DNA from 2 places in the Streptomyces sp. NPDC038707 genome. Region 2 is predicted to be linked to the other one. Evidence: riboswitches for the same ligand, from Rfam matches in the RefSeq annotation. Region 2 holds a riboswitch; the other holds the start of a gene.

Region 1 (14,574 bases), on a different contig from region 2:
GGGCACCACCAGGGGGCTGAAGCCGTGGTGCACCGGCCAGCGCCGCCGTTCGCGCCCCCGCCGGGCGGCACCGGTGCCCAGCGGGGGCAGGCCGAGCCGCTCGCGCAGGGCCGGCACGGTACCGGAGAAGACATGCTCCACGGCCAGGCCCACCCCCTGCCCGGCGAGCCGGTTCACCGGCCCGCCCCAGGCACCGCCCCCGAGCACCGGTGGCGCGAACTCCCTGGTGGCGGCGAGAGGTTGCAGATACACCCCCAGGCTCGGCAGCCGCAGCCCCTCGGCGATCGTGTGCCCGAGCGGGGCCAGCGAGGCGGACAGCAGCAGCACGTCGCTGTCCCGTGCCGCCTCCAGCAGGTCCTCGGTCATCCGCCCCACCAGACGCCGCGCCAGCTCCACCACGCGCAGCAGCTTCCCGGCCCCGCCGGCACTGCGGTGCAGGCCCTGGCCGCGCGGGGACCGCAGTTCCGCCAGCGGATCCACCGGCAGCGCGTGGAACCGTACGTCCGATCCCGCCACCAGCGGTTCGAAACGGCCGTGCGTGACCAGTGTGACCTCGTGCCCGGCCAGCGCCAGCCGGTGCCCGAGCCCGGTGTAGGGGGCGGCGTCGCCCCGGGAACCCGCCGTCATGATCGCAACGCGCACGACGGCCAGTATGGCCGCTCCCGTGGCGACGGCGCCCCCGCGTCGGCGCGAATGTCCGGTACGCACGTGTCACGTGTCACCGGTCACCGGTCACGGGTGCGGCGTCTCGGCGAGCGCCTCCGTGGCGATCCGGCAGTGCGGGCGGGTGCGCACGTGGAAGGCGAGCAGGGCCAGGGCGCTGGTCGCGGCGGACCAGGCGAACGAGAGCAGCCCGTACGACCAGGGGGTGCGGGACGTGAAGGCCGCCGTCAGCGCCGCCTGGCACGCACCGTACAGGGGAAGCGCGCTCAGCCCGGTGAGGTCGGCGACGTTCAGGACCGGGTTCTGCAGACCCGTGTCGACCAGGCTGAGCATGATGACGAGGAAGAAGCCCTCCAGCTCGCCCCGTACCAACGAGCCGAGCAGGAGACCGATTCCGCCGTACGCGAGGCCGGCGCCGAACACCGCGAGGGCCAGCGGGCCCGGCTGGCGCACCGGCAGCGAGCTGCCGAGCACGGCCATGGTGTACACGGCGACGACAGCGGTGACCAGGGCGACCGCGGTGACCTTGGCCAGCAGCATCTGGAGCTTCGGGTAGCCCGCCAGCACCAGCCGGCGGTCCGTCTCCCCGGCCTTGAAGGTCTCCATGAACATCGAGAAACCCGTGACCAGGGTGACAGCGGCAAGAGCGTTCACCACCTGGCTGACATGATTCGCCGGCGCGAGGACATCGGTGCCCCGCGGTTCCAGGGAGAACCGCAGCGTCCGGTCCGGCGCGCACAGACGCGCCACCATGATCCAGGCGGGGATGAAGGCGACCGCCAGGAGCACTGCCATGCGGCTGCGCAGATGACCGAGGAGAGTGCAGCGCAGCATCTCGATGTAGGCCGGGGGGCGGAACGTCATCGGGTGGGACGTCATCGGGTGGGTCTCTCCATGTCGAGACAGCCGTCGCGCAGGTGGCCGACCGCGTCGAAGTGATGCAGATCGTGCAGCAGATGCGAGACCACGACGATCGACCTGCCCTGGTCGCGCAGGTGAGCGGCGAGGGCCCAGAACCTTTGATGCGTATCCCAGTCGAAACCCTGATAGGGCTCGTCGAGCACCAGGAGCTGCGGATCGTGCATGAGGGCGAGCAGGAGGTTCAGCTTCTGCCGGGTGCCTCCGCTGAGCTCCCCGGCGCGCTGCCGGCCGCAGTCGGCGAACGCCAGGAGGTCCATCAGCTCGTGGGCCCGGGCGAGCGTCGGCAGCCGGTAGGCCGCCTGGAAGAGGCGGAGGTGCTGCATGACGGTGAACGAGTCGTTCAGCACGGCGTGCTGGGGGCAGTACCCGGCCCTGCCGGTGCGCTCCACCGTGCCCCGGTCGGGCGCCAGGTGTCCCATGGCGATCCGGAGCAGTGTGCTCTTGCCCGTGCCGTTCTCGCCGACGACGCCGATCAGCGCCCCGGCGGGTACGTCGAGGTCGGCACCGCGCAGGAGCTGTCTGCGGCCGTAGGCCTTCCAGACGCCACTGATGCGCAGGCGCGGCTGGTGCCGCACGTGCTGCGCGGCCTCTGCGGTCACGTGGGGGCCTTTCGTCAGCGAAGGGTGTAGACGGAGGCGGCCAGGGCGAGGGTGTACCACTGTTCCACCAGGCGGTAGCTGCGCTGGTCCTGTTCCCGGCCCCGCGCCAGCATCACCCGGACGGAGAGCAGCAGGCTCAGACCGCACAGGACGACGTCCGTGGCGATGATCCACCAGCGCGGGCCGGCCGGCTCCATGAGGAAGTGGTGGATGGCCAGCGGGCCGACGGCGAAGCCGGCGCACAGGAAGACCCGGGTGGGTCTCTCGCCGAAGACCAGCGGCATGGTGGAGCGGTGCACCGCGCGGTCGCCGGTGATGTCGCGGAGGTCCTGGACGGACATCAGAAGGGTTACGGTGATCGCGAGGGTCACGATCCAGCGCCAGGCGTCCGGCGACATGGCGGTGACCATCTCCCAGGCGGCGGCCAGCTGGGCGACGACCCCGATGCCGGCGTAGAGGTTCCTGCCCAGCCAGTGCCGGCCCCAGCCGTACTCGTGCTGGAGCAGGGAGAGGATCTGCCACATCAGGGCCCACTCCAGCACGCCCAGGCAGTACCCGTACACGGGGAAGAGGACCCGGACGGCGTTCAGGCGCAGCCGAGCGCCCCGGATGCTGCTCTGGCCGGTGACCAGGGGGCGGAACGGCTTGTTGACACGGTCCTCTTCGACGCCGACGAGCTGGTTGGCCAGGGTGTGTTCGTAGACGAACAGCCAGAAGTACAGCGCACCGGAGCCCAGGGCGACCGCGGCTTCGGCCGGGGGCAGCCGGGCATGGACGACGGCCGCCGTCACGAAGCAGGTGGCGGGGAAGATGGTGGTCCAGCGGTCGGCGCTGATGAACAGCCAGCTCAAGCGGATTTCACGCCAGGCGGTCTGGAGGACCGCCGCGGGTGCGGTCATGGTCAGCACGATGGATCCGTCCTCCCTGGTGGGCCGGGCCGGTGGACGGCCGGGGCAGCTTCTGGTGCCGGCCGGCGGCCGGCCGGCTTCACGCCGTGCGGTGCACGACCGCCTCCGCGACGTCCTTCAGCGTGCGGACGGCGCTCGCCGGGAAGGGGGCCAGGGCCAGGGAGTCCAGAGCCTGCCGGTACCTCTCCTCGATCATCCGCTCGACCTCCCGCCGGGCTCCCGTGCCGGCGAGGATGTCGCAGACCTCCGCGGCTTCCCGCTCCCCGATGTCGGGGTCGCCGATCAGGGTGTGCAGCCGGCCGGCCTGCGCCGGTCCGCAGACGCGCAGCGCGTGGACGACGAGGCTGGTGCACTTGCCCTCGCGTAGATCGTCCAGGCGGGATTTGCCCGTCCGCTCCGGGTCCCCGAACACCCCGAGGACGTCATCCCTGAGCTGGAAGGCCTCCCCGAGGGGGATTCCGTAGGCACTGCAGGCGTTCATGACGTCCGGACCGGCACCGGCGAGGGCCGCCCCCACCTGGAGGGGGCGCTCGATGGTGTACTTGGCGGTCTTGTAGCGGATGACGCTCAGCATCGTCTCGAGGCTCGCGTGGAGCCTGCCGGTGGTCAGCAGGTCCAGGTGCTGGCCGGCGATCAGTTCGCTGCGGGCCAGGTCGACGCAGCGCAGCACCCTGGCCCGGTGGGCGTCGGGCATGGGCGTGGTGTGGAGCAACTCGTCCGACCAGACGAGGGCGAGGTCACCGAGGAGGATCGCTCCGCCGGTCCCGTACTGCTGCGCCAGCCGCGGCAGGTGGTGCCGGTCGGCCAGCGCCCGGTGGACCGTGGGGCGCCCGCGGCGGCTGTCGGACGCGTCCATGATGTCGTCGTGGATGAGCGCGCAGGTGTGGGCCATCTCGATGGACGCGGCCAGCCGGACGGCCTGCGTCATGTCGCCCTGCCCCCCTGCCGCGACCCATCCGGCCACGCACAGCAGCGGACGCACCCTCTTCCCCCCGGCGATGAAGTCACGCAGCACCAGGATGAGCGCCGACTGGCCGGGCACGGGAGCGGTCCGTGCCTTCTCCGTCAGGAACGCGCAGAGGAGATCGTCGATCGCGGTGCGTGGCGCGAAGAAGTCCGACTCCACCGCCAGGGTTTCAGCACTCATCGCCCGTGCGCCTTTCAGGGGGAGGCCGGTCACCGGTCCGGCTCCGTCGCTTCGTCCCGTTGCCGCCCCACCGACACGTCGCCTGTGCGCCGGACGTAACGGCCCAGCGCCATCAGGGGGAAGACGTGCCCGTAGTACGCGTAGTGCGCGGCCACGGCCCGGGGCACGAGTGTCCCGGTGAACTGCGGCTCCTCCCAGGTGCCGTCCGCCGTCTGCCGCTCGGTCAGCCAGCGCACCCCGTCCCGCACCGCGGTGCTCTCGCCCTCTCCGGCCGCGAGCAGTCCGAGCAGCGCCCAGGCGGTCTGTGAAGGGGTGGAGGGGCCACGGCCGGCGCGGGCCGGATCCGCGTACGACTCCCAGCTCTCGCCCCAGCCGCCGTCCGCGTTCCGCACCGACGTCAGCCAGGCGACGGCGCGCCGGACGGCCGCGTGGCCGCGGGGAACGCCGGCGGCGACGAGAGCGGGGAGAACGCTTCCCGTGCCGTAGACGTAGTTCACCCCCCAGCGTCCGTACCACGCGCCGTTCGCCTCCTGCTGCCCGAGCAGCCAGCGGACGGCACGGCGGGTACGGGGGTCGCGTTCCCTTCCCAGCGCGGCCAGCATCTCCACCACGTGGGCGGTGATGTCGGCGGTGGGCGGGTCGGTGCAGAACTCACCGAAGTCGAAGAACGGGACTCTGGCGGGGAGGGTGCTGGTGTTGTCCGCGTCGAAGGCCGCCCATCCGCCGTTGCGGCTCTGCATGCCGAGACACCACCGCACCGCCCTGTCCAGCGCGTCGTCGACGCGCGCCGGATCGGGATGGTTCACCCGGCGCAGGGCGAGCGCCACCTCACTGGTGTCGTCGTTGTCCGGATAGGTTCGGTTGTGGAACTGGAAGGCCCAGCCGCCGGGCGACAGCCGGGGCCGCCGCGCGGCCCAGTCGCCCGGCCGGTCGGCCTGCCGGGTGAGCAGCCAGTCGGCGGCTCCGACCAGCGCGGGATGGCCGGGGGCCAGGCCGGCGTCGAGCAGTGCGTTGACGGACAGACAGGTGTCCCACACCGGACTGTGGACGGTGTGCAGGGCCCGGACGCCGTCCTCCGGCCACGCGCCGCAGTCCTCCAGGAAGCCCCAGGCGGCCTTGAGCACCGGATGGTCCGGAGGGTAGCCGTGCAGATGCAGGGCGAGGACGACCCATGTGGTCATGGGGGTGCACGCCCCCCAGCTGCCGTCCTGCTCCTGACGCTCCAGGAGCCAGCGGACGCAGGCGTTCACCGCGGCCTCGCGCACCGGGCGGGGGATGCCCCGGGAACACACGCGCACCGTGGCGTTCAGGCGCCGGAAGAACTTCTCCCAGCCGCTGTCCGGCGCCGGCGAAACCCCGGAGGTGCCGGGCGGAGCGAAGAGTTCGTCGATGCCGAAGGGAACCGGCCGCGCGGGGCGATGGGCGCTGATCACGCTGATGGCCACCAGCGCCACCCGCATGACGGAGCTGAACGAGTAGATGTTCAGCGGCGCCCACTTGGGCAGGGCGATGATCTCCGGAGGGACTTCGGGCAGATCGTCCCAGCTCCACCAGCCGAGCAGGGCGAGCCATACCCGTGCCGTCAGCTGGCCGGCCGCCACACCGCCCCGCTCGCGCACCCACGCCGCGCTCCGGAGCATGTGCTCCTCGTCCGGGCCGTCCCCGGCGAGCCGGAGGGCGACGTACGCCTGGATCGTGGTCCCCAGATGCCCCTCGCCTTCGAAGACGAGGGGCCAGGAACCGTCCGCGCTCTGCTGCGAGCGGATCCATCGTGCGGTCGCCGCGGCCAGCCGCTCGTCCGGCACTCCGAGCACATGGCGCAGGAAGAGGTCGTGGGCGTCATAACTCACGTCCGTCGTGAAGCGGCCCTTCCACCACCCCCCGGCATCCTGCCGGGCCAGCAGGTGGTTCGCGGCCCGCACCACCGCACCGCGGGCCGCCTCCTCCGCCGGGCCGGACGCGGCGAAGGCGAAGGTCACCCCGGCGTCACCCGCGACGACAGGGCCTTTCACGTGCGGCACACCACCAGCCGAAATCGCCATGGCACTCCTAGACCACCGAATCCGTGAATGCCCCGCGTTTCGCAGATCATCTGAATTCCACTGAATTCCACGACGATCACGGCCGCTGATCCACCGAGTCGTCGTCACGCCGGGGCGACATGGATCCTTCCGGATCTTTTCGGCCGGCACATCCTGCATTCGAGTGCACGGCGCGGGCGTGAAGGGTCACACCGTCCATCACCGGACGCGCCGTCGCGTTCCGCGGCCCGGGCACGCCTCGTTCGACTCCGCTCACCCCGACGTGCCTCCGCCCGCGCTTGTCCCGCGAGTTCCACGAACCGGAAGATGTTCTCGATCAGCTCGGCCCGTTCGGCGACCTTGGGCCCGGACACCGGGACCGTGGTCTGGAAGACCCCGGTCGCGCTGGGGCAGAAGCTGGGTGACGACGTTGCGGTTCCACCGGTCGGCGACACCGCGAGGGGGATGCCCCGGCCGTCGCTGAGGACGTGGTGCTCCGGTGGCGTTTCCCTTGGCGTGCCGGCTGGCAGGGAGTGCTCCGTGCGCAGGATGAGCGCCGAAGGCGTCTTGACATGAAGATGCAGCAGTCCCTCGACTGGGTGCCACACTGTCGTCCTACTGTGTCGGGGTGATCCGACTCATCGCGCAGGACGACACCCTCGAGCTCAGTGAAGAACAGGTGTCGAAGATCAAGTTCTGGCTGCTGGAGTTCTTGCCTGCTCGCACGTGCGAGGTCAGTGTGGGGCCTGGAGCCGCGATCGTGGTGCCGGACCAAGACCGCGGTCTCGACGATCTCACGCCAGGTCTTCTTTCGCAGTTGGAAGCCATCGTCGGCTGTGCGCTGCTCCCCTGACTTCCTCGCGGGTTCCCTCATCTGCTCAGCCGGCGCCGGCAGATGGGGGTTGCGGCAATGGCCACCGTTCTCTCCACCATCCAGCGATGGCGGCCAAGCCGCTGTGAGGGCTCGACGCCCTCACGGGCGATGCGATGACGAACGCCGCAGCCACGGAGCCATCGACACGGGTGGTCGTAGTGGTAGCCCTTGTCACCGTGTAGTTTTCCAGGCCGTCGGCGGCGCCGGCCTGTCGGGAGCGGATGGGTGCAATGCCGCGCACGAGCGGCTGAAGGCCCGAGGTGAGCTGGACTGGCCCCGATGCGCGAGGGCTGCAAAAGGGGGCCACCGACGGGACCGAATCCGACCGAACGTGGCACGTTTGGATCGAGGATCCACCTGATCACCCGCCCGGTGCGTCGTGGATGACGCGGTGGAGCCCGGCCCGGACCCGGTCCCGGCTCCACTGGGCGAAGCGCCGGTGGACCATGGGCCAGGCCGGGCCGGAGACCGGCGGGAGCTGGCGCCAAGCGCAGCCCGAAGCGGCTACGAAGATGATCGCCGCCAACGCCTCGCGATCACCGGCCCGTCGACGACCCCGCCCTGCGGACGTATGACCTCTGCCGGAGGAACGGTCCGCCGGAATAACCCCCACAACTCATCGGGCACCAACCGCTCAACCACGTCCGCCATGAGCGGAGCAGCGATCGCAGAGCCCGAAAGAAGCGACGTCTTCAGGCGCCGAGCTGCCGGCCGGCCGCCGTCACGGTCTGTTCCAGCAGCGTGGCGATCGTCATCGGACCCACCCCGCCCGGCACCGGCGTGATCAGCGAGGCCCGCTCCACGGCCGAGTCGAAGTCGACGTCGCCCACGTTCCCCGGGTTGTAGCCCGCGTCGACGACGACCGCGCCCGGCTTGATGTCCTGCCCGCGGATCAGCCGCGGCCGGCCCACCGCCGCCACGACGATGTCGGCCTCGCGGACCGCCGCCGACAGGTCCCGGGTGCGCGAGTGGCAGTACGTCACGGTCGCGTCCCGCGCCAGCAGCAGCATGCCCGCCGGCTTGCCGAGGATCGCGCTGCGGCCCACCACGACGGCCCGCTGCCCGGCCGGATCGACGCCGTACGCGTCCAGCAGCCGCATGATGCCGCCCGGGGTGCAGGAGACGAAGCCCGGCAGCCCGAAGCTCATCGTGGCGAACGAGGCGAAGGTGACGCCGTCCACGTCCTTCTCCGGCGCGATCGCCTCGAACGCGGCCCGCTCGTCGATGTGGTCGCCCACCGGGTGCTGGAGCAGGATGCCGTGCACGCCCGGGTCGGCCGACAACTCCCGCAGCGCGCCGACGAGTCCGTCCGTCGTCGTGGTGGCCGGCAGCGCGACGTGCCGGGAGGTGATGCCCGCCCTGCGGCAGCGGTTCTGCTTCATGCGGACGTAGGTCACGGACGCCGGGTCCTCGCCGACCAGCACGGTCGCGAGACACGGCGCGGTGCCCGTGCGCTCGGTGAGCGCCGCGGCCCGCTCCGCGGTCTCCTCCACGATGCGGCGGGCGAGCGCGGTGCCGTCCATCAGACGGGCGGCCTGGGTCTGGGTCGTCATGCTGCACACTCCTGGGCTGGACCGACTTCTTCTCGCCCAGGCGCGCGGCTGAGTTCACGGGCCGCTCCCCGGTGGTGCTCCACCTCAGCGCCAGTCACGGCCCGCGTACAGCGTAACCGAGCGTGTGTACGGCCCGGGGACCCCCTTCCTCCGTGCCCGGCCGGGGCTACTCGTCCCAGGCCTGGATGATGAGCTGATCGGCGATCTTCCCGTCCCGCAGCGTGAGCATCGACTCGGCCAGCACCCGGGTGCCGTCCGCGTACTCGCAGGACTCGCTGTAGGCGGCGTGGTCACCCTGGATGACGCACTGCTCCATCCGGTGCGTCATGTCCCGGCGGTAGATGTCGTCCAGCAACTCGGCGATCCGGGCCCGGCCGCGCAGCACCGTGGGACGACTGGGCTGGTGGTCGCGGTCGACGATACGGATCCGCGCGTCGTCGGCGTAGAGCGACAGCAGGGTGTTGCCCGTGTCGCCCTCGATGCCCCGGCGCAGTGTCTCGGTGTCGAAAGCGGAGCCCGTGGCGCTGCCCATGGTGACCTCCTTCAGGCGCCCGCGGCCCGCCCGGGGACGGGCCGCACGGGTCCCCCCTGACGAGACTCCTCCGTCCCGGCGGCCCCGGCAAGCGCGGCCGCCCCGCTCCACCTCACGGGTGAGCCCGACCCGCCGCCCGTGTCCGGCCGGGGCACCCGGCCGTTGCTGAGGGCATGATCTCAACACGACGCATCGCCGCCGCCGTCGGCCTGGCCGCCGGGATCGCCGGTCTCGTCGCACCCCAGGCGGACGCCGCGAACTCCGGCGCACCCATCATCGGAAAGCTCGGCGCGCTGTCCGCGCTGGACTCGCTCACCGCCGGTGACATCCCCGCACCGCACCGGAACCGCGTGCCCAAGGTCAGCGACCAGCTGCAGGAGCTGAAGCACCTGCGCGAGCTGAACCAGTTGCGCCAGCTGGAGCAGGTCGTCGCCCCCGCGGCGCCCCTGCTCGGACTGGTGAACGCCGTCCCCGTCCGGCTGCGCTGACACCCCGCGCCGCGCCGCGGCCGACGGTGGCCGGAACGATCCGCGATCATGTGCGTGATCCTTCCCGCTGCCGATCGGTCGCGTCGTAGGGTCGTCTGCGAAGGCATTCGATGAAGGGACAGACCATGGCGCAGGAAGTACGCGGCGTGATCGCGGCGGGCAAGGACGAGCCCGTACGGGTCGAGACGATCGTGGTGCCGGACCCGGGACCCGGCGAGGCCGTCGTACGCGTCCAGGCCTGCGGGGTCTGCCACACCGATCTGCACTACAAGCAGGGCGGGATCTCCGACGACTTCCCCTTCCTGCTCGGCCACGAGGCGGCCGGCGTCGTGGAGTCGGTCGGCGAGGGCGTCACCGACGTCGCCCCCGGAGACTTCGTCGTCCTCAACTGGCGCGCGGTGTGCGGGCAGTGCCGGGCCTGTCTGCGCGGCCGGCCCTGGTACTGCTTCGACACCCACAACGCCCGGCAGAAGATGACCCTCGCCGCCACCGGCCAGGAGCTGTCGCCGGCCCTCGGCATCGGCGCCTTCGCCGAGAAGACGCTCGTCGCGGCCGGCCAGTGCACCAAGGTCGACCCGAGCGTCTCCCCGGCGGTCGCGGGTCTCCTCGGCTGCGGGGTGATGGCCGGCATCGGCGCCGCGATCAACACCGGCAACGTCGGCCGCGGCGACTCGGTCGCCGTCATCGGCTGCGGCGGTGTCGGCGGCGCCGCCATCGCCGGGTCGTACCTGGCCGGCGCGGCCCGCGTCATCGCCGTGGACATCGACGACCGCAAGCTGGACACGGCACGCACCCTCGGCGCCACCCACACCGTCAACTCCAGGGCGACCGACCCCGTCGAGGCGATCCGCGAGCTGACCGGCGGCTTCGGCGCCGACGTCGTCATCGAGGCGGTCGGCCGCCCCGAGACCTACCGGCAGGCCTTCTACGCCCGCGACCTGGCCGGCACCGTCGTCCTGGTCGGCGTCCCCACCCCCGACATGAAGCTCGAACTGCCCCTGCTGGACGTCTTCGGCCGCGGTGGCGCCCTGAAGTCGAGCTGGTACGGCGACTGCCTGCCCAGCCGTGACTTCCCCATGCTGATCGACCTGCACCTGCAAGGCCGCCTGCCGCTCGACGCGTTCGTCACCGAGACCGTCGGACTCGACCAGGTGGAGCAGGCGTTCGAGCGGATGCACCACGGTGACGTACTGCGCTCGGTGGTGGTGCTGTGATGACCGCGCGGATCGAACGCCTCGTCACCAGCGGCCAGTTCACGCTCGACGGCGGCACCTGGGACGTGGAGAACAACGTGTGGATCGTCGGCGACGACCGTGAGGTGATCGTCATCGACGCCGCCCACGACGCCGAGGCCATCGCCCGTGCCGTCGGCGACCGCCGCCTGACCGCCATCGTGTGCACGCACGCCCACAACGACCACGTCAACGCGGCCCCGGCACTCGCCGACCTGACCGGCGCCACGATCTGGCTGCACCCCGACGACCTGCCGCTGTGGCACCAGACCCACCCGCACCGCGAACCCGACCGGCATCTCCTCGACGGCCAGGTCATCGAGACCGCCGGCGCCGACCTCACCGTCCTGCACACGCCCGGACACGCCCCGGGCGCCGTCTGCCTGTACGACCCCGGTCTCGGCACCGTGTTCACCGGCGACACCCTCTTCCAGGGCGGCCCCGGCGCCACCGGACGTTCCTTCTCCCACTTCCCGACCATCATCGACTCCCTCCGCGACCGCCTCCTCACCCTGCCACCCGGGACCGAGGTCCTCACCGGGCACGGCGACGCCACCACCATCGGCGCGGAGGCCCCTCACCTCCAGGAGTGGATCGACCGCGGGCACTGATCACGGGCGTCCGTCAGAATCCCGACAGGAGATGTCTGGTATCCCCGTGAGAGTGGCAGGGCACAGCAGTCACGGCACACGGGAGGCAGGACATGACAGGACCGCTGGACGGCAGGGTGGCGCTGGTCGCCGGGGCGACGCGGGGCGCGGGCCGGGGCATCGCCGTGGAACTCGGCGCGGCCGGCGCCACCGTGTACGTCACCGGCCGCAGCACCCGCGCCCGCCGCTCGGAGTACGACCGCCCCGAGACCATCGAGGACACCGCCGACCTCGTCACCGCGGCCGGCGGCCGGGGCGTCGCCGTGCCGGCCGACCACCTCGACCACGCGGCCGTACGGCACCTGGTGGACCGCATCGCCGCCGAGCGGGGCCGCCTCGACGTCCTCGTCAATGACATCTGGGGCGGGGAGAACCTCTTCGCGTGGGACACCCCCGTGTGGGAGCACGACCTCGACGACGGGTTGCGACTGCTCCGCCTCGCCGTCGAGACCCACGCCGTCACCAGCCACTACGCCCTGCCGCTGCTGCTGCGCCGGCCCGGCGGCCTGGTCGTGGAGGTCACCGACGGCACCGCCGAGTACAACCGCGACACCTATCGCGTGAACTTCTTCTACGACCTCGCCAAGGCGTCCGTGCTGCGCATGGCCTTCGCCCTCGGCCACGAACTCGGGCCGCGCGGCGCGACGGCCGTGGCCCTCACACCCGGCTGGATGCGCTCGGAGATCATGCTCGACGCGTACGGCGTGCGCGAGGAGAACTGGCGGGACGCCCTGCGGCGCGAACCGCACTTCGCCATCTCCGAGACCCCGCGCTTCACCGGCCGTGCCGTCGCCGCGCTGGCCGCCGACCCGGACGTGGCCCGGTTCAACGGACAGTCCCTCTCCAGCGGCGGCCTGGCGAAGGTGTACGGCTTCAACGACCTCGACGGCAGCCGCCCGGACGCCTGGCGGTACCTGACCGAGGTACAGGACGCGGGCAGGCCGGCGGACGTCACCGGGTACCGGTGAACTGCGGTACGGCGACGGCCCGTCCACGCCCGCACGGTCGCCGCTTTCCGGCGGGACTCCGCGTCCGGCGAGGGCGCGGTCTCCGGTGGAGCCCGGTGCTGAACCGGTGAATTCGCGTCCTCGGGGACGTACTGTCGGCCCATGACTGATCCAACCCGCTTCGCGGGACACGGAGTTCTCGTCACCGGCGCCGGCCGGGGCATCGGCGCCGCCGTCGCCCGGCGGCTCGCCGAGGAGGGCGGCCGGGTCCTGGTGACCGACCGGGATCCGGCCGAGGCCGAGCGGACCGCCGCCGGCCTGCGCCGGGCGGGCCTGACCGCCGAGGCCTTCACCTGCGACGTGGCCGACCGGGCCGCCGTGGAGGCGGCCGTCGCCCGCGCCGTCGCCGCGTTCGGTTCCCTCGACGTGCTGGTCAACTGCGCCGCCCACTGCAGCCCGGACGGCCCGCTCTTCGAGGAGGACCCGGACGACGCCTGGGCGCGGGACCTGGACGTCACCCTCACCGGCACCTACCGCTGCTGCCGGGCCGCCCTGCCGCACCTCGCCGCCTCCGGACGGGGGGCGATCGTCAGCATCGGCTCCGTCAACGGCCTCCAGGACTTCGGAAACCACGCCTACAGCGCCGCCAAGGCCGGTCTCGGCTCGCTCACCCGGACCCTCGCCGGGCACGCGGCGCCCCGGGGCGTCCGGGTCAACCTCGTGGCGCCGGGCACGGTCCGCACCTCGGCGTGGGAGGGGCGCGAGGACGCTCTCGACGCCGTGCGCGCCGTGTACCCGCTGGGCCGGGTCGGCGAACCGGAGGACATCGCCGCCGCCGTCGCCTTCCTCGCCTCCCGCGACGCCGCCTGGATCACCGGGACCACGCTGGTGGTCGACGGCGGCCTCACCGCCGTCCACACCGGCTTCCGCGCGGCCGTCCGGGACACCTGACGCAGCGGCCGGGGGAACGGCCACCGGCCGCCGGACCAGGCACGCCTCCCGGACACCCGGCCGGCGTCACGTACGGCTCCCCGACCGTGACGACCGTGACGACCACCCGGGCCGCACCCGGCCGGCGGAGCGGTTCGGGGCGTGCGATACGGTCTGGACTTCACCGTTTCGTCACAGCCTGACCGGAACCACAACCATGCCCTCCCCGGCCGGGTCTAGTACTCCGAGACCGCGGGAATCGCACTGGAGAGCAGCCGGGGAGGACCCGGCGAGCAGACCAGGGAACCGGAAGGAGAGAGGCCGCCATGGGGGGCATACGCACACGAGGCGTCATCGGGCTGGGCGTGACGGGGCTGGTGGCGCCGCTCGCGCTCGCCTTCACCGCGGCACCGGCCCAGGCCGCGAGCTGCACCACGAGCACCGGGCCGTACCAGAAGCAGGCGGAGAAGTTCCTGGGCCGGCCGGTCGACGGCAGGCAGTCCGCCGCCGACTGCACGGCGATCCGGGCCTTCCAGAGCAAGCACGGCATCACCCCCGCCATCGGCTACGCGGGTTCGGTCACCTGGGGCGTGATGGACCTGATGAACAAGCAGAAGGCCGTCGGGAACAAGCCGAACAAGGACGGCAAGTGCCCGGTGAACAAGGGCCGGGTCGCCTGTGTGAACCTCACGCTCCAGCTCAGCTGGATCCAGGACGGCAAGAAGCTGGTCTACGGCCCCGTGCCGGTGCGCACCGGCCGTGACCGCTACGAGACCCGCACCGGGCTGAAGAAGATCTACTGGCGGGACATCGACCACGTCTCGAACCTCTACGACGTGCCGATGCCCTACAGCCAGTTCTTCGACGGCGGCCAGGCATTCCACTCGGTGGGCCTGAGCATGTGGAACCCGCCGGGCTCGCACGGCTGCGTCAACATGACGAAGACGGACGCCAAGAAGTACTGGTCGCTGCTGAGGAACGGCGACGACGTCTTCGTCTACGGCCGCAAGCCGGGCACCTGAGCCCGGCGGACCCGTCAGGACCCGGGGGCGTCCCCGAAGTCCGGGATGTCCAGCCGCACCCCGCCCTGCCGTGCCGACTCGTGCGCG
Region 2 (14,574 bases):
AGGCCGCCGGCGCCAAGGGCTGGGGCGCCGTCCCCATGGAGGCCTACTTCGCCCGGCTGAAGAACAACATCGTCTCCGTGGACGAGAAGGACCGGAACGCCATCGCCCGCGACTTCGTCGACGCCGCCCAGGAGGCGCTCGGGGTACCCCGCGTCGAGGGCTTCAACCGCGCGCCGTTCAGCGAGGGCGTCGGCTTCTTCGACCTCGCCTACCACCCGGAGACCAACAAGCGCTCCTCCGCCTCCGTCGCCTACCTCCACCCGGTGATGGACGAGCGTCCCAACCTGACGATCCTGCTGGAGACCTGGGCGTACCAGCTGGAACTGGACGGCACCCGCGCCGAGGGCGTGCGCGTGCGCACCAAGGACGGCGAGGAACTGCTGGTCCGGGCCCGCCGGGAAGTCGTGCTGTGCGCGGGCGCCGTCGACTCCCCGCGCCTGCTGCTCCACTCCGGCATCGGTCCCCGCGCCGACCTGGAGGCGCTCGGCATTCCCGTCGCGCACGACCTGCCGGGCGTCGGCGAGAACCTGCTCGACCACCCCGAGTCGGTCATCGTCTGGGAGACCCACGGCCCGATCCCGGAGAACTCGGCGATGGACTCCGACGCGGGCCTGTTCGTGCGCCGCGACCCGGAGCACGCCGGACCGGACCTGATGTTCCACTTCTACCAGATCCCGTTCACCGACAACCCGGAGCGCCTCGGCTACGAGAGGCCGGAGTTCGGCGTCTCCATGACCCCGAACATCCCCAAGCCGAGGAGCCGCGGCCGCCTGTACCTGACCAGCGCGGACCCCGCCGTCAAGCCGGCCCTCGACTTCCGCTACTTCACCGACGAGGACGACTACGACGCCCGGACCCTGGTCGACGGCATCCGCATCGCCCGCGAGATCGCCAGGACCGAGCCGCTGGCCGGCTGGCTCAAGCGCGAGGTGTGCCCCGGCCCGGAGATCACCGGCGACGCCGAGCTGAGCGAGTACGCCCGCAAGGCGGCCCACACCGTCTACCACCCGGCCGGCACCTGCAAGATGGGCGCCGCCGACGACGAACTCGCCGTTGTCGACCCCGAGTTGCGCATCCGCGGTCTAGACGGCATCCGTATCGCCGACGCGTCCGTCTTCCCGGCCATGACCGCCGTCAACCCGATGATCGGGGTGCTCATGGTCGGGGAGAAGGCCGCCGACCTGATCGGAGGTGACCTGCGATGACCCTCACCGTCCCCACCCGCAAGCCGCCCACCACCGCCGACCCGGTCTTCTCGGTGTCCGGCCTGTGGAAGGTCTTCGGCCCCAAGGCCGAGCGCGTCCCCGCCGACCCGGAGCTGAGCGCGCTGACCCCCGCCGAGCTCCGCTCCCGCACCGGCTGCACGGCCGCCGTCCGGGACGTCTCCTTCGACGTCCGCAAGGGCGAGGTGTTCGTCGTCATGGGTCTGTCCGGCTCCGGCAAGTCCACCCTGGTCCGCTGCCTGACGCGGCTGATCGAGCCGACGGCCGGCACCATCGCCATCGACGGCGAGGACGTCCGCGCGATGGACACCTCCCGGCTGCGCGAACTGCGCCGGCACCGGGCCGCCATGGTCTTCCAGCACTTCGGGCTGCTCCCGCACCGCACGGTCCTCGACAACGTCGCCTACGGCCTGGAGATCCAGGGCGTCGGCCGTTCCGAACGCCGGGAGCGCGCCGCCGAGTTCGTCGCCAAGGTCGGCCTCGCGGGCATGGAGAAGCGCCGCCCCGGCCAGCTCTCCGGCGGCCAGCGCCAGCGGGTGGGCCTGGCCCGGGCCCTGGCCGTGGACCCCGAGGTGCTGCTGTTCGACGAGCCCTTCAGCGCCCTGGACCCGCTCATCCGCCGGGACATGCAGGACGAGGTGACCCGGCTGCACCGGGAGGAGGGCCGCACGATGGTCTTCATCACCCACGACCTGAGCGAGGCCCTGAAGCTCGGCGACCGCATCGCCCTGATGCGCGACGGCCGGGTGGTGCAGCTCGGCACCCCCGAGGAGATCGTCGGCGCCCCGGCCGACGACTACGTCCGCGAGTTCGTCCGCGACGTCCCCCGCGAACAGGTGCTGACCTGCCGCAGCGCCATGCGCCCGGTGTCCCCCGAGGACGCCGGACACGGCCCGGCCCTCCGCCCCGAGGCCACGGTCGCCGAGGCCATCGAGGCGGTGGCCCGGGCGGGCACCCCGGCCCGGGTGGTGGACGCGGGCCGCTGCCTCGGCGTGGTCGACCCGGACCGCCTGCTCGGCGTCGTGGCGGGCGTCGCCCCCGACACCGCGTCCGAGCGGGACGTGACCCCCGAACCCCCCGAAACCCTCAGCACCCCGCCCGGGACCGCCGCGGCGCCCGCCGCGGCCACCCCGCCCGGGACCGCCGCGGCCGCGAGCGCCGCCTCCTCCCTGGCCGCCGGCCGTCGTGCCGCCCGGCCGGCACCTGCCCCGGACGAAACGGCATCCGGCGAGCAGCGGCAAGCGGGCCGGCCCCCGGCGCGCACCACCCGGGAGGCCGTCTGATGGCAACGCTCAGTCTCCCGACCGCCCGGACCAGGGCCCCGCGCCTGCTCAGGAACCGGGCCGCCGCCAAACTCCTCCTCCTCGCCCTCCTCACCGCCGTCCTCCTGCCCCTGCTGAACCGCTGGGGCAACGGCACCTGGCCCCACTCCCTGACCGTCAGCCTCGACCGGCCCCTCGCCGCCGCCGGCGACTGGGTCATCGACCACCGGGACAGCCACCCCCTGTTCCTGTACTTCCTCGGCCACGTCAGCAACGCGGTCGTCATCGCCGTACGCGCCGTCTACCTCACCCTCCTCGCGGCGGGCTGGGCCGGTGTGACGGCCTTCGGCGCCCTGCTCGCCTGGCGCCTGGCCGGCCTCCGCCTGGCCGCCGGCACGGCCGTCGCCTTCCTGGCCTGCGGAGCCCTCGGCATGTGGGTGCCGACCATGCAGACCCTCGCCCTGATGGTCGTGGCGGTCCTCGCCTCCGTCGTCGTGGGCGCCCTCCTCGGGCTCGCCGCCGGCCTCTCCGGCCGGCTCGACCGCACCCTGCGCCCGGTCCTGGACACCATGCAGGTGCTCCCGGCCTTCGCCTACCTCCTCCCCGTCGTCCTGGTCTTCGGCATCGGCGTCCCCGCGGCCGTCCTCGCCACCGTCGTCTACGCCGCCCCGCCGATGGCCCGCCTCACCGCGCTCGGCCTGCGCGGGGCCGACCCCGAAGTCCTGGAGGCCGTGGAGTCGCTCGGCGCCACCCGCCGCCAGCGGCTGCTGACCGCCCGGATCCCGCTGGCCCGCGAAGAACTGCTGCTCGGCCTCAACCAGACGATCATGATGGCGCTGTCCATGGCCGTCATCGGCGCCGTCATCGGCGCCGGAGGCCTCGGCGACCGCGTGTACCAGGCGCTCGCCTCGGTCGACGTCGGCGCCGCCCTCGCCGCCGGCATCCCGCTCGTCCTGCTCGCGATCGTGCTGGACCGGCTGACCGGCGCGGCGGGCGCCGGCCCCGCCCGCCCGGAGACCGGCGGCCGGCCGGCGCTCACCGGCTGGGCCGTCACCGTGGCCGGCGCCGGCGCCGCCGCCCTCGCCGCCCGGCTGCTCGGCGCGGCCGACTGGCCCCCCGCCTGGAACCTGGACATCGCCGGACCGGTCGACCGGGCCGTCGACTGGATGACCGACCACCTCTACTCCGGCGTCCCGGTCGTCGGCGGCACCGCCGACTGGGCGGGCCGCTTCACCACCTGGGTCCTGGACCCGGTCCGCGCCGGACTGCAAGGCATGCCCTGGTGGTCGGTGCTGCTCCTGGTCGCCGCGCTGGCCTGGCCGATCGGCACCTGGCGCACCGCGCTGACCGCCGTCGGCGCCATGGCCGCGATCGGCGTGCTCGGCGTGTGGGAACCGGCGCTCGACACCCTCTCCCAGGTGCTGGCCGCCGTCGCCGTCACCCTCGCACTGGGCCTCGCCACCGGGGTCGCCGCGGCCCGCAGCGACCGCGTCGACCGCGCCCTGCGCCCGGTCCTGGACGTCTTCCAGACCATGCCGCAGTTCGTGTACCTGATCCCGGTCGTCGCCCTGTTCGGCGTCGGCCGCGCCCCCGCCGTCGCCGCGGCCGTCGTCTACGCCCTCCCGGCCGTCGTCCGGATCACCGCGCAGGGCCTGCGCCAGGTCGACCCGGCCGCGCTGGAGTCGGCGCGCTCGCTCGGCGCCACCGGACGGCAGCAGCTGTGGCAGGTGCAGCTCCCGCTCGCCCGGCGCGCGCTGCTGCTCGCCGTCAACCAGGGCGTGGTCCTGGTCCTCGCCGTCGTCATCATCGGCGGCCTGGTCGGCGGCGGTGCCCTCGGCTACGACGTCGCCTTCGGCCTCGCCCAGGGCGACCTGGCCACCGGTCTGGTGGCCGGCGCCGCCATCGTCTGCCTGGGCCTGATGCTCGACCGGGTGACCCAGCCGGCCCGCCGCCGCGCGGGGAAGGGAGCCTGACATGCGTCGTACCGCGATCACGGCCGCCGTGGCCGCCCTGGCCCTCACCACCGGCTGCGGCGCCGCCGACATGACCAAGCAGGCCAGCCCGTTCGCCAACGCCCGGGGCGCGAAGACGGTCACCCTGTCCGTGCAGTCCTGGGTGGGCGCGCAGGCCGACGCGGCCGTGGCCCAGTACATCCTGGAGCACAAGCTCGGCTACCGCGTCGACACCGTCCAGGTCGACGAGGTGCCCGCCTGGGACGCGCTCGGCCAGGGCCGGGTCGACGTCCTCCTGGAGGACTGGGGCCACCCCGAGCAGGAGAAGCGCTACGTCGAGGACAAGGGGACGGTCGTGCCCGGCGGCGGCCTCGGGGTGACCGGGCACATCGGCTGGTTCGTGCCGGCGTACCTCGCCGAACAGCACCCGGACATCACCGACTGGCGCAACCTGGACAAGTACGCCCCCCTGTTCCGCACCGCGGAGAGCGGCGGCAAGGGCCAGCTGATGGACGGCTCCCCGTCCTACGTCACCAACGACAAGGCCCTGGTGAAGAACCTGGGACTGGACTACCGGGTCGTCTTCGCCGGCTCCGAGGCCGCGCAGATCACCCAGATCAAGCGGTTCGCCAAGGAGCGGAAACCCTTCCTCACGTACTGGTACGCGCCCCAGTGGCTGTTCGAGAAGGTGCCGATGACGGAGGTGGGACTGCCCCCGCACAAGGAGGGCTGCGACGCGGACCCGGCGAAGGTCGCCTGCGGCTACCCGCACACCCCGCTGAAGAAGTACCTCAACGCGGGCTTCGCGAAGTCCGGCGGCGAGGCGGCGGCCTTCCTGAAGAAGTTCCGGTGGACCACCGAGGACCAGAACGACGTGTCGCTGATGATCGCCGAGCAGAAGCTGTCCCCGGCCGAGGCGGCGGAGAGGTGGGTGGACAGCCACCCGTCCGTGTGGAAGAAGTGGCTGCCCTGACCGGACACCCCCGGCCTACGGCAGCAGGCCGGCGGCGATCTCCCGCAGCGCCGCCGTCGCCCGCCGCTGGAGGCCCGGCCCGAACGTGACCCGGGTGGCCCCGAGTTCGCCGAGCGCGGCGGGCGAGGGGCCGTCCGCCCGGCACAGCAGGTTCAGCGGGCCCTCGATCCCCGACCGCAGCAGCGGCACCAGGTCCGCCGGGGCGAGGATCGGGTACACGCAGTCGGCGCCCGCCGCGCGGTACAGCGCGGCCCGCTCGATGGCCCGCTCCGGATCGCCGTCCCCGTGCGCGAACACATCGACGCGGGCGTTGACGAACAGCCGGTCGCCGGCGGCCTCCCGCACCCCCGCGAGGAACTCGGCGTGCGCGTGCGGGTCCTTGAGGACGCCCCCGTCGGAGTCCTCGAGGTTGCAGCCCACGACCCCGGCCTCCAGCAGCCGTTCGACCAGCTCCCCGGGCGCGAGCCCGTAGCCGCCCTCGACGTCCGCCGAGACCGGCACGTCCACCGCCCGCGCGATCCGGGCGACGGCCGCGAACATCTCGTCGGCCGGGGTGGCCCCGTCCGCGTACCCGAGCGAGGCGGCGACCCCCGCGCTCGGCGTGGCCAGCGCCGGGAACCCGGCCTCCGCGAAGACCCGCGCGGCGGCGGCGTCCCACGGTCCGGGCAGCACCAGCGGGTCACCCGGGGCGCGCCCCCGGTGCAGGGCGCGGAACCGTTCCGCCTTGCTCATGGCTGCCGCCCTCCCGGTGGCACACGGCGGCTGACCATCAGGCGGTTCCAGCCGTTGATGACGGTGATCAGCGCGATGAGGTGGGCGAGCGCCGCATCGTCGAAGTGCTTGGCGGCGGCCTCGTACACCTCGTCGGGCACGAAGCCCTCGGTGAGCAAGGTGACCGCCTCGGTGAGGGCCAGCGCGGCCCGCTCCCGCTCGCTGTAGAGGTCCTCGGTCTCCTCCCAGGCGTTGAGGAAGTGGATGCGGTCCTCGGACTCCCCGTTCTTCCGGGCCAGCCCGAGGTGCATGTCGAGGCAGAACGCGCAGTGGTTGATCTGCGAGGCGCGGATCATGACCAGTTCGGCCAGGCCCGGATCGCCGAGCCCCTTCTTGGCCGCCGCGCTGACGGCGGCCATCGCCCGGAAGACCTCCGGGTCCAGCAGCTGGGTACGGTTCACTTGTGCTGCCCCGGGTGGTAGTGGCCCGCCGGCGTCCGGGTGGTCACGGCGAACCGGTTCCAGGCATTGATCACGGCGATGGCGGCGATCAGCTGGGAGAGTTCGGCCTCGTCGAAGTGCTTGGCGGCCCGCTCGTAGACCTCGTCCGGCACGAAGCCGTCCGTGAGGACGGTCACCGCGTCGGTCAGCTCCAGCGCCGCCAGCTCCTTCTCGGTGTAGAAGTGCCGGGACTCCTGCCAGGCGCCGAGCTGGATGATCCGCTCCACGCTCTCGCCGGCCGCGAGGGCGTCCTTGGAGTGCATGTCGAGGCAGCGCGCGCAGTGGTTGATCTGCGAGGCGCGGATTTTGACCAGCTCGCGCAGCCGGGGGTCCAGGCCCTGGCCGGCGACGGCGTCCAGCTGGATCATCGCCTTGTAGACCTCGGGCGCGTGCTGGGCCCAGCGCAGCCGCGCCGGCTCCTCGGGGGCGTAGGTGACGGGTTCTTCCTGAGTGCTCATGCCTTCGACCCTAGAACCGGGGCAGCCCAGGGGTATGGTCCATTCCCATGGCGGAATCCTGGGCCACTTTGGGCGTCGACCTGCACCTGGAACCGGCCCTCGCGGGCGGACTGCGCCGGGGCCTGACCGACGCCCTGCGGGACGCGGTGCGCACCGGCCGGCTCGCCCCCGGCACCCGGCTGCCCTCCTCCCGGACCCTCGCCGTTGACCTCGGCATCGCCCGCAACACCGTCGCCGAGGCCTACGCCGACCTGGTCGCGGAGGGCTGGCTCACCGCCCGGCAGGGCTCCGGCACCCGGGTCGCGGACCGGGTGGCGGCCACGCCGCCCGCCGCGGCGGGGCCGGGCCGCCGGGAGCCCGGCCGCCCCGCCCACAGCCTGGTCCCCGGCACCCCCGACCTCGCCGCCTTCCCGCGCGCCGAGTGGCTCAGGGCCGCCCGCCGGGCGCTGACCGCGGCCCCCTTCGACGCGTTCGGCTACGGCGACCCGCGCGGCCGGCGCGAGCTGCGCTGTGCCCTCGCCGGATACCTGGCCCGGGTGCGGGGCGTGCGCGCCACCCCGGACACCGTCGTGATCACCGCCGGCACCTCGCACGCCCTGCGGGTGATCGGCACGATGCTGCGGGCGCGCGGGGCGGACACCCTCGCGGTGGAGTCCTACGGCCTCGACGTCCACTGGCGGCTGCTGCGCGCGGCGGGCCTGGCGACCCCCGCGCTGCCCTACGACGCGCTGGGCACCGACCCCCGCGCACCCGGCGGTGCCGCGGCGGTGCTGCTCACCCCGGCCCACCAGTTCCCGACCGGCGTCCCGCTGCACCCCGACCGGCGGGCCGCCGTCGTGGACTGGGCGCGGCGCACCGGCGGGCTGGTCCTGGAGGACGACTACGACGGCGAGTTCCGCTACGACCGCCAGCCCGTCGGCGCCCTCCAGGGACTGGCCCCGGACCGGGTGGTCTACCTGGGCACCGCCAGCAAGTCCCTCGCGCCCGGGCTGCGGCTGGGCTGGATGGTACTGCCGCCGGCCCTGGTCCAGGAGGCGGTGGCGGCCAAGGGCCACGTCGACACCGTCGGGGCGCTGGACCAGCTCACGCTGGCCGAGTTCCTCACCTCCGGCGCCTACGACCGGCACGTCCGCTCCGCCCGCCTGCGCTACCGGCGCCGCCGGGACGCCCTCGCCGCGGCCGTGGCCGGCCGGGCACCGGCGGTGCGGGTGACGGGCATCGCGGCCGGACTGCACGCGGTGCTGCGGCTCCCGCCGGGCCTGGAACGGCCGGTGGTGCAGGCGGCGGACCTCCAGGGCCTGGCCCTGACCGGCCTGTCCTACTACCGCCACAGCGAGGCGCCGGCCGACCCCGCGGACGCCCTGGTGGTCGGCTACGGCACGCCTCCGGACAGCGCGTGGTCGGGCACGCTGGAGGCCCTGTGCCGGGTGCTGCCGTAAGGGACCGCGAGCCACCCCCGGTTGGGCGCACGCGCTGCCCCCTCTAGGCTGACCGTCGAACTCACATCCGACGGGGGAGTCACACCATGGCGCACACCGGAAGGCAACTCCGCTCCGGCACGGTCGTCCTGGGCGGCGTGGGCCTGCTGGCCGCCGCCCTCACCGCCTGCTCGTCCGACCCGGACAAGCGCTGCGTGGACCGCGACAGCTACAACGCGGCCAAGGGCTACAAGGTCGTCTCCGACAAGAACTGCAGGACGACGTCCGGGACCGGCTCCTCCTCGGGCCGGAAGAAGTCCGTCAAGAAGGGCGCCAAGCGGCCGGTCAACGCGGCCTGGTACTACGACGGCAAGGAGAAGGGCGGCTGGGTCGACGGCGGCTCCTTCACCAAGTCCGGGGGCTCGGGCGGCGGTTCGGGCGGATCGTCGGACGACGACGGGAGCAGCGGCGGCGGCCACGGCGGGGTGAGCCGCGGCGGCTTCGGCGGCGGCCACGGCAGCTCCGGCGGCTGACCGGAGGACGCGCATGGAACGCCGCACCACGACCCCCCGCCCCGGCTGGCAGCAGACCGTCGAGGCCCAGGGCCTCGTCTATCCGCTCACCCGCCACCCCGACGACTCCCTGAGCCCGTACTGGGACGAGAGCGCCTACTACGTCTTCTCCCTCCAGGAGGTCGAGGCGCTGGAGGAGACCGTCGCGGACCTGCACCGCATGTGCCTCGCGGCGGCGGACCACATCGTGGCCGAGGACCGGCTGGCCGACCTCGGCATCACCGACGGACGGGTGGCCGCCGCGGTCACCGAGTCCTGGCACCGGCGCGCCGAACTGCCCTCCCTGTACGGCAGGTTCGACCTCCGCTACGACGGCACGGGCCCGGCGAAGCTGCTGGAGTACAACGCCGACACGCCCACCTCGCTGGTGGAGGCGGCCTCCCCGCAGTGGTTCTGGATGGAGGAGCGCTTCCCCGGCGCGGACCAGTGGAACTCCCTGCACGAACGCCTGGTGGAGGCCTGGCGCGCCCAGGCCGCGCTGCTGCCGCCCGGCGCTCCGCTGCACTTCGCGCACTCCGCCGCCGACGAACTCGGCGAGGACCTGATGACGGTCGCCTACCTGAAGGAGACGGCGGAACAGGCCGGGCTCACCACCGACTGGCTCGCCATGGAGGAGATCGGCTGGGACACCCTCTCCGGCCGCTTCGTCGACAACCGGCTCCGCTTCATCCGGGGCATCTTCAAGCTGTACCCCTGGGAGTGGCTCACCACCGACTCCTTCGGCGGCCACGTCCTGGACACCCTGGACAACGGCGGCGGCACCGGCAGCACCCTGTGGATCGAACCCGCCTGGAAGATGCTGCTCAGCAACAAGGCCCTGCTGGCGATCCTCTGGGAGCTGTACCCCGGCCACCCCAACCTCCTCCCCGCCTACCTCGACGGCCCCCGCGACCTGGCCACCACCACCGGCTACGTGACCAAGCCCCTGCTGGGCCGCGAGGGCGCGGGCATCACGGTCCACGCCCCCGGCACCCCGCCGCCCCCGCGCGAGGACCCCTGCTGCTACCAGCAGCTGTCCCCCCTCCCCGCCTTCGACGGCAACCACACCGTCCTCGGCACCTGGGTCGTCGGCGGCGAACCGGCGGGCCTGGGAATCCGCGAGTCCACGGGCCTGATCACCGACGAGTACGCCCGCTTCCTGCCGCACGTGATCCTCTGACCCGTCAGAACCGCCGGTACCCCTCCCGCCGGCGCGCGGCCGGCTCCTCCCTGGCCGGACGCCTCCCGGACCGGTCCCTCCCGGGTGTCTCCTTGACGTGCGAACGGTCGTTCCCTACGGTGCCGCACCGTTGGAGAACGATCGTTCTCGCCCCGAGGAGACCGCCGTGGCCGAAGGCCGTCCGCCGTATCCGCCGTTCACTCCGGAAACCGCCCGGCAGAAGGTCCAGGCCGCCGAGGACGCCTGGAACACCCGCGACCCCCACCGGGTGGCCCTCGCCTACACCGAGGACTCCGTCTGGCGCAACCGAGACCGGTTCCTCACCGGCCGGGAGGAGATCGTCGCCTTCCTCACCGAGAAGTGGCGCCGCGAACTCGACTACGCCCTGCGCAAGAGCCTCTGGAGCTTCCACGGGAACCGCATCGCCGTCCGCTTCCAGTACGAGTCCCGCGACACCGGCGGCCGGTGGTGGCGCTCGTACGGCAACGAGTTGTGGGAGTTCGACGAGCACGGCCTGATGCGCCGCCGCGAGGCGAGCATCAACGACGTGGCCATCCGGGAGTCCGACCGGCGCATCTTCGGACCCCGGCCCGCCGCCGAGCACGGCATCGACCTCCCCCTGGGCTGATCACGCCCCGGACAGCACCGCCCGCACCTGCTCGACCCCCCACTCCAGATCCACCTCGCCGATCACCAGCGGAGGCGCGAGACGGATCGTCGCCCCGTGGGTCTCCTTCACCAGGACCCCGCGGGCCGACAGCCGCTCGGCGACCTCGCGCCCGGTGCCCACCGCGGGGGAGACGTCCACCCCCGCCCACAGCCCCCGCCCCCGCACCGCCGTCACCCGGCCCGTGGCGCGCAGATCGCCCAGCAGCCCGTGCAGCCGTTCGCCCAGCCGGGCCGCCCGCTCCTGGTACTCGCCGGTCCGCAGCATCGCGATCACCTCCAGCGCCACCGCGCAGGCCAGCGGATTCCCGCCGAACGTCGACCCGTGCTCACCCGGCCGGAACACCCCGAGCACCGCCGCGCTCGACACCACCGCCGACACCGGCACGATCCCGCCGCCCAGCGCCTTGCCCAGGACGTACACATCCGGCACGACTCCCTCGTTCTCGCACGCGAAGGTCCGCCCGGTCCGGCCCAGCCCCGACTGGATCTCGTCGGCGACGAAGAGCACGTTCCGCTCCCGGGTCAGCTCCCGCACCCCCGCCAGATAACCGGCCGGCGGCACGATCACCCCCGACTCGCCCTGCACCGGCTCCAGCAGCACCGCCACCGTGTTCTCCGTCAGCGCCGCCCGCATCGCGGTCAGATCCCCGTACGGCACGATCTCGAACCCCGGCGTGTACGGCCCGAAGTCCGCCCGCGCCGCCGGGTCCGTGGAGAAGCTGATGACCGTCGTCGTCCGGCCGTGGAAGTTGCCGCCCGCCACGACGATCTTCGCCATCTCCGCGGGCACCCCCTTCACCCGGTAGCCCCACTTCCGGGCCGTCTTGACCGCGCCCTCCACCGCCTCCGCGCCGGTGTTCGCCGGCAGCACCATCTCCATCCCGCACAGCTCGGCCAGCTCGGTGCAGAACGCCGCGAACCGGTCGTGGTGGAAGGCGCGGGAGGTCAGCGTCACCCGCTCCAGCTGCCGCCGGGCCGCCTCGACCAGCCGCGGATGGCCGTGCCCGAAGTTCAGCGCCGAGTAGCCGGCCAGCAGGTCCAGATACCGCCGCCCCGCCACATCCGTCACCCACGCCCCCGCACCCGTGGCGATCACCACCGGCAGCGGATCGTAGGTGGGCGCGCAGTGCGCGCCGGCGAGGGCGACGAGGTCTTCTTCGGCAGCGGCCACGGACTCTCCCGGATCGGCCCGGATACGACGTGGCCTCCTTCTTAACCCCGCTCGCACGACGGACGCGGGATCTTCCCCGCCCGGCGCGCCCGGTAGGCTGGCCCCGGGCCGTGACTGGCGCGCTGGGATGGGACGGACCATCAGGGAGCGGCCCGAGCGGTAAGAGTGCCGTGCGCCTGGGCCGAACGTGAATGCTGTACGCACACCGTCCGGAGGTCCCCGATGCCCGAGAACGCCGCCCCCCTCTCCACCGAGTCCACCGCCTTCCGTGCCGCCCTCGACGTGATCCGCGCGGTGGAGCCGCGCGTCGCCGACGCCATCGGCCAGGAGGTCGCCGACCAGCGCGGGATGCTCAAGCTGATCGCGTCCGAGAACTACGCCTCCCCGGCGACCCTGCTCGCCATGGGCAACTGGTTCAGCGACAAGTACGCCGAGGGCACCATCGGCCGCCGCTTCTACGCCGGCTGCCGCAACGTCGACACCGTCGAGTCCCTCGCCGCCGAACACGCCCGCGAACTCTTCGGCGCCCGCCACGCCTACGTCCAGCCGCACTCCGGCATCGACGCCAACCTCGTCGCCTTCTGGGCCGTCCTCGCCGACCGCGTCGAGGTGCCCTTCCTGGAGAAGGCCGGCGCCCGCCAGATCAACGACCTCACCGACGCCGACTGGGCCGAGCTGCGGCAGGCCTTCGGCAACCAGCGCATGCTCGGCATGTCCCTGGACGCCGGCGGCCACCTCACCCACGGCTTCCGCCCGAACATCTCCGGCAAGATGTTCGACCAGCGCTCCTACGGCACCGACCCCGCCACCGGCCTGATCGACTACGACGCCCTGCGCGCCCAGGCCCGCGAGTTCAAGCCGCTGATCATCGTCGCGGGCTACTCCGCGTACCCCCGGCTGGTGAACTTCCGGATCATGCGCGAGATCGCCGACGAGGTCGGCGCCACCCTCATGGTCGACATGGCCCACTTCGCCGGACTGGTCGCCGGCAAGGTCCTCACCGGCGACTTCGACCCGGTCCCGCACGCCCAGATCGTCACCACCACCACCCACAAGTCCCTGCGCGGCCCGCGCGGCGGCATGGTGCTGTGCGACGACTCCCTCAAGGACCAGGTGGACCGCGGCTGCCCGATGGTCCTCGGCGGCCCGCTGCCGCACGTCATGGCCGCCAAGGCCGTCGCCCTCGCCGAGGCCCGGCAGCCCGCCTTCCAGGACTACGCCCGGCGCATCGTCGACAACTCCCGCGCCCTCGCCGAGGGCCTGATGCGCCGCGGCGCCACCCTCGTCACCGGCGGCACGGACAACCACCTCAACCTGATCGACGTCGCCACCTCCTACGGCCTCACCGGCCGCCAGGCCGAGGCGGCCCTGCTCGACTCGGGCATCGTCACCAACCGCAACGCCATCCCGGCCGACCCGAACGGCGCCTGGTACACCTCCGGCATCCGCGTCGGCACCCCCGCGCTGACCACCCGCGGCCTCGGCACCGCGGAGATGGACGAGGTCGCCGCCCTGATCGACCGCGTCCTGACCACCACCGAGCCGGGCACCACCAAGTCCGGCGCCCCGTCCAAGGCGAGCCACGTCTTGGACGAGAAGGTCTCCGAGGAGATCGCCCGCCGCGCCACGGACCTGGTCGCGGGCTTCCCGCTGTACCCGCAGGTCGACCTCGGCTGAACCGCCCCCCCGAGGGGCGCGGGGAACTGCGCGAGCAGCCACCGGCGGCCCGCAGTTCCCCACCCGCCGAACCCACCCCGTGCCTCTGCGACAATAAGGGGTATGGCTGACCGACCTCGCGTGCTCTCCGGCATCCAGCCCACGGCTGGCTCGTTCCACCTCGGCAACTACCTCGGCGCCGTCCGCCAGTGGGTGGCCCTCCAGGAGTCCCACGACGCCTTCTACATGGTGGTCGACCTGCACGCGATCACGGTCCCGCAGGACCCGGAGGAACTGCGGGCCAACACCCGCCTGGCCGCGGCCCAGCTGCTGGCCGCCGGTCTCGACCCCGACCGCTGCACCCTCTTCGTGCAGAGCCACGTCCCCGAGCACGCCCAGCTGGCCTGGGTCATGAACTGCCTCACCGGCTTCGGCGAGGCCTCCCGCATGACCCAGTTCAAGGACAAGTCAGCCAAGCAGGGCGCCGACCGGGCCTCCGTCGGCCTGTTCACGTACCCGGTCCTCCAGGTCGCGGACATCCTGCTGTACCAGGCCCACGAGGTGCCGGTCGGCGAGGACCAGCGCCAGCACATCGAGCTGACCCGTGACCTCGCCGAGCGGTTCAACGGCCGCTTCGGCGACACCTTCACGGTCCCGAAGCCGTACATCCTCAAGGAGACGGCGAAGATCTACGACCTCCAGGACCCCGCGGTCAAGATGAGCAAGTCGGCATCCACGCCGAAGGGCCTCGTCAACCTCCTGGACGAGCCGAAGACCACGGCCAAGAAGGTCAAGAGCGCGGTCACCGACACCGACACGGTGATCCGCTACGACACGGAGAACAAGCCGG

Evidence for each region. A riboswitch is a leader RNA that binds a small molecule or an ion and turns the genes downstream of it on or off. The one in region 2 is predicted to bind ZMP and ZTP.
Region 1: linked by a shared signal. The riboswitch ahead of AB0E62_RS01380 (bifunctional 5,10-methylenetetrahydrofolate dehydrogenase/5,10-methenyltetrahydrofolate cyclohydrolase) and the one ahead of AB0E62_RS16035 (glycine hydroxymethyltransferase) in region 2 are both predicted to bind ZMP and ZTP.

Annotation. Positions count from the first base shown of each region.
Region 1 covers NZ_JBEZUP010000001.1:295,828-310,401, forward strand. The annotation lists gene AB0E62_RS01335 (glycosyltransferase) at 1-627, opposite strand, end outside; gene AB0E62_RS01340 (ABC transporter permease) at 733-1,542, opposite strand; gene AB0E62_RS01345 (ABC transporter ATP-binding protein) at 1,539-2,141, opposite strand; gene AB0E62_RS01350 (UbiA family prenyltransferase) at 2,198-3,082, opposite strand; gene AB0E62_RS01355 (polyprenyl synthetase family protein) at 3,171-4,238, opposite strand; gene shc (squalene--hopene cyclase) at 4,268-6,250, opposite strand; gene AB0E62_RS01365 (hypothetical protein) at 6,888-7,112, shown strand; partial or broken gene AB0E62_RS01370 (IS5/IS1182 family transposase) at 7,172-7,342, opposite strand; gene AB0E62_RS01375 (transposase) at 7,495-7,746, opposite strand; gene AB0E62_RS01380 (bifunctional 5,10-methylenetetrahydrofolate dehydrogenase/5,10-methenyltetrahydrofolate cyclohydrolase) at 7,826-8,686, opposite strand; ZMP/ZTP riboswitch at 8,714-8,794, opposite strand; gene AB0E62_RS01385 (nuclear transport factor 2 family protein) at 8,853-9,218, opposite strand; gene AB0E62_RS01390 (hypothetical protein) at 9,392-9,706, shown strand; gene AB0E62_RS01395 (S-(hydroxymethyl)mycothiol dehydrogenase) at 9,832-10,920, shown strand; gene AB0E62_RS01400 (MBL fold metallo-hydrolase) at 10,920-11,549, shown strand; gene AB0E62_RS01405 (SDR family oxidoreductase) at 11,642-12,556, shown strand; gene AB0E62_RS01410 (SDR family NAD(P)-dependent oxidoreductase) at 12,698-13,486, shown strand; gene AB0E62_RS01415 (L,D-transpeptidase family protein) at 13,792-14,487, shown strand; gene AB0E62_RS01420 (Gfo/Idh/MocA family oxidoreductase) at 14,502-14,574, opposite strand, start outside.
Region 2 covers NZ_JBEZUP010000010.1:64,899-79,472, reverse strand. The annotation lists gene AB0E62_RS16095 (GMC oxidoreductase) at 1-1,205, shown strand, start outside; gene AB0E62_RS16090 (glycine betaine/L-proline ABC transporter ATP-binding protein) at 1,202-2,506, shown strand; gene AB0E62_RS16085 (ABC transporter permease subunit) at 2,506-4,458, shown strand; gene AB0E62_RS16080 (ABC transporter substrate-binding protein) at 4,460-5,410, shown strand; gene AB0E62_RS16075 (isocitrate lyase/phosphoenolpyruvate mutase family protein) at 5,426-6,142, opposite strand; gene AB0E62_RS16070 (carboxymuconolactone decarboxylase family protein) at 6,139-6,582, opposite strand; gene AB0E62_RS16065 (carboxymuconolactone decarboxylase family protein) at 6,579-7,079, opposite strand; gene AB0E62_RS16060 (PLP-dependent aminotransferase family protein) at 7,127-8,518, shown strand; gene AB0E62_RS16055 (hypothetical protein) at 8,605-9,030, shown strand; gene AB0E62_RS16050 (glutathionylspermidine synthase family protein) at 9,044-10,228, shown strand; gene AB0E62_RS16045 (nuclear transport factor 2 family protein) at 10,395-10,856, shown strand; gene rocD (ornithine--oxo-acid transaminase) at 10,857-12,068, opposite strand; ZMP/ZTP riboswitch at 12,169-12,257, shown strand; gene AB0E62_RS16035 (glycine hydroxymethyltransferase) at 12,291-13,745, shown strand; gene trpS (tryptophan--tRNA ligase) at 13,848-14,574, shown strand, end outside.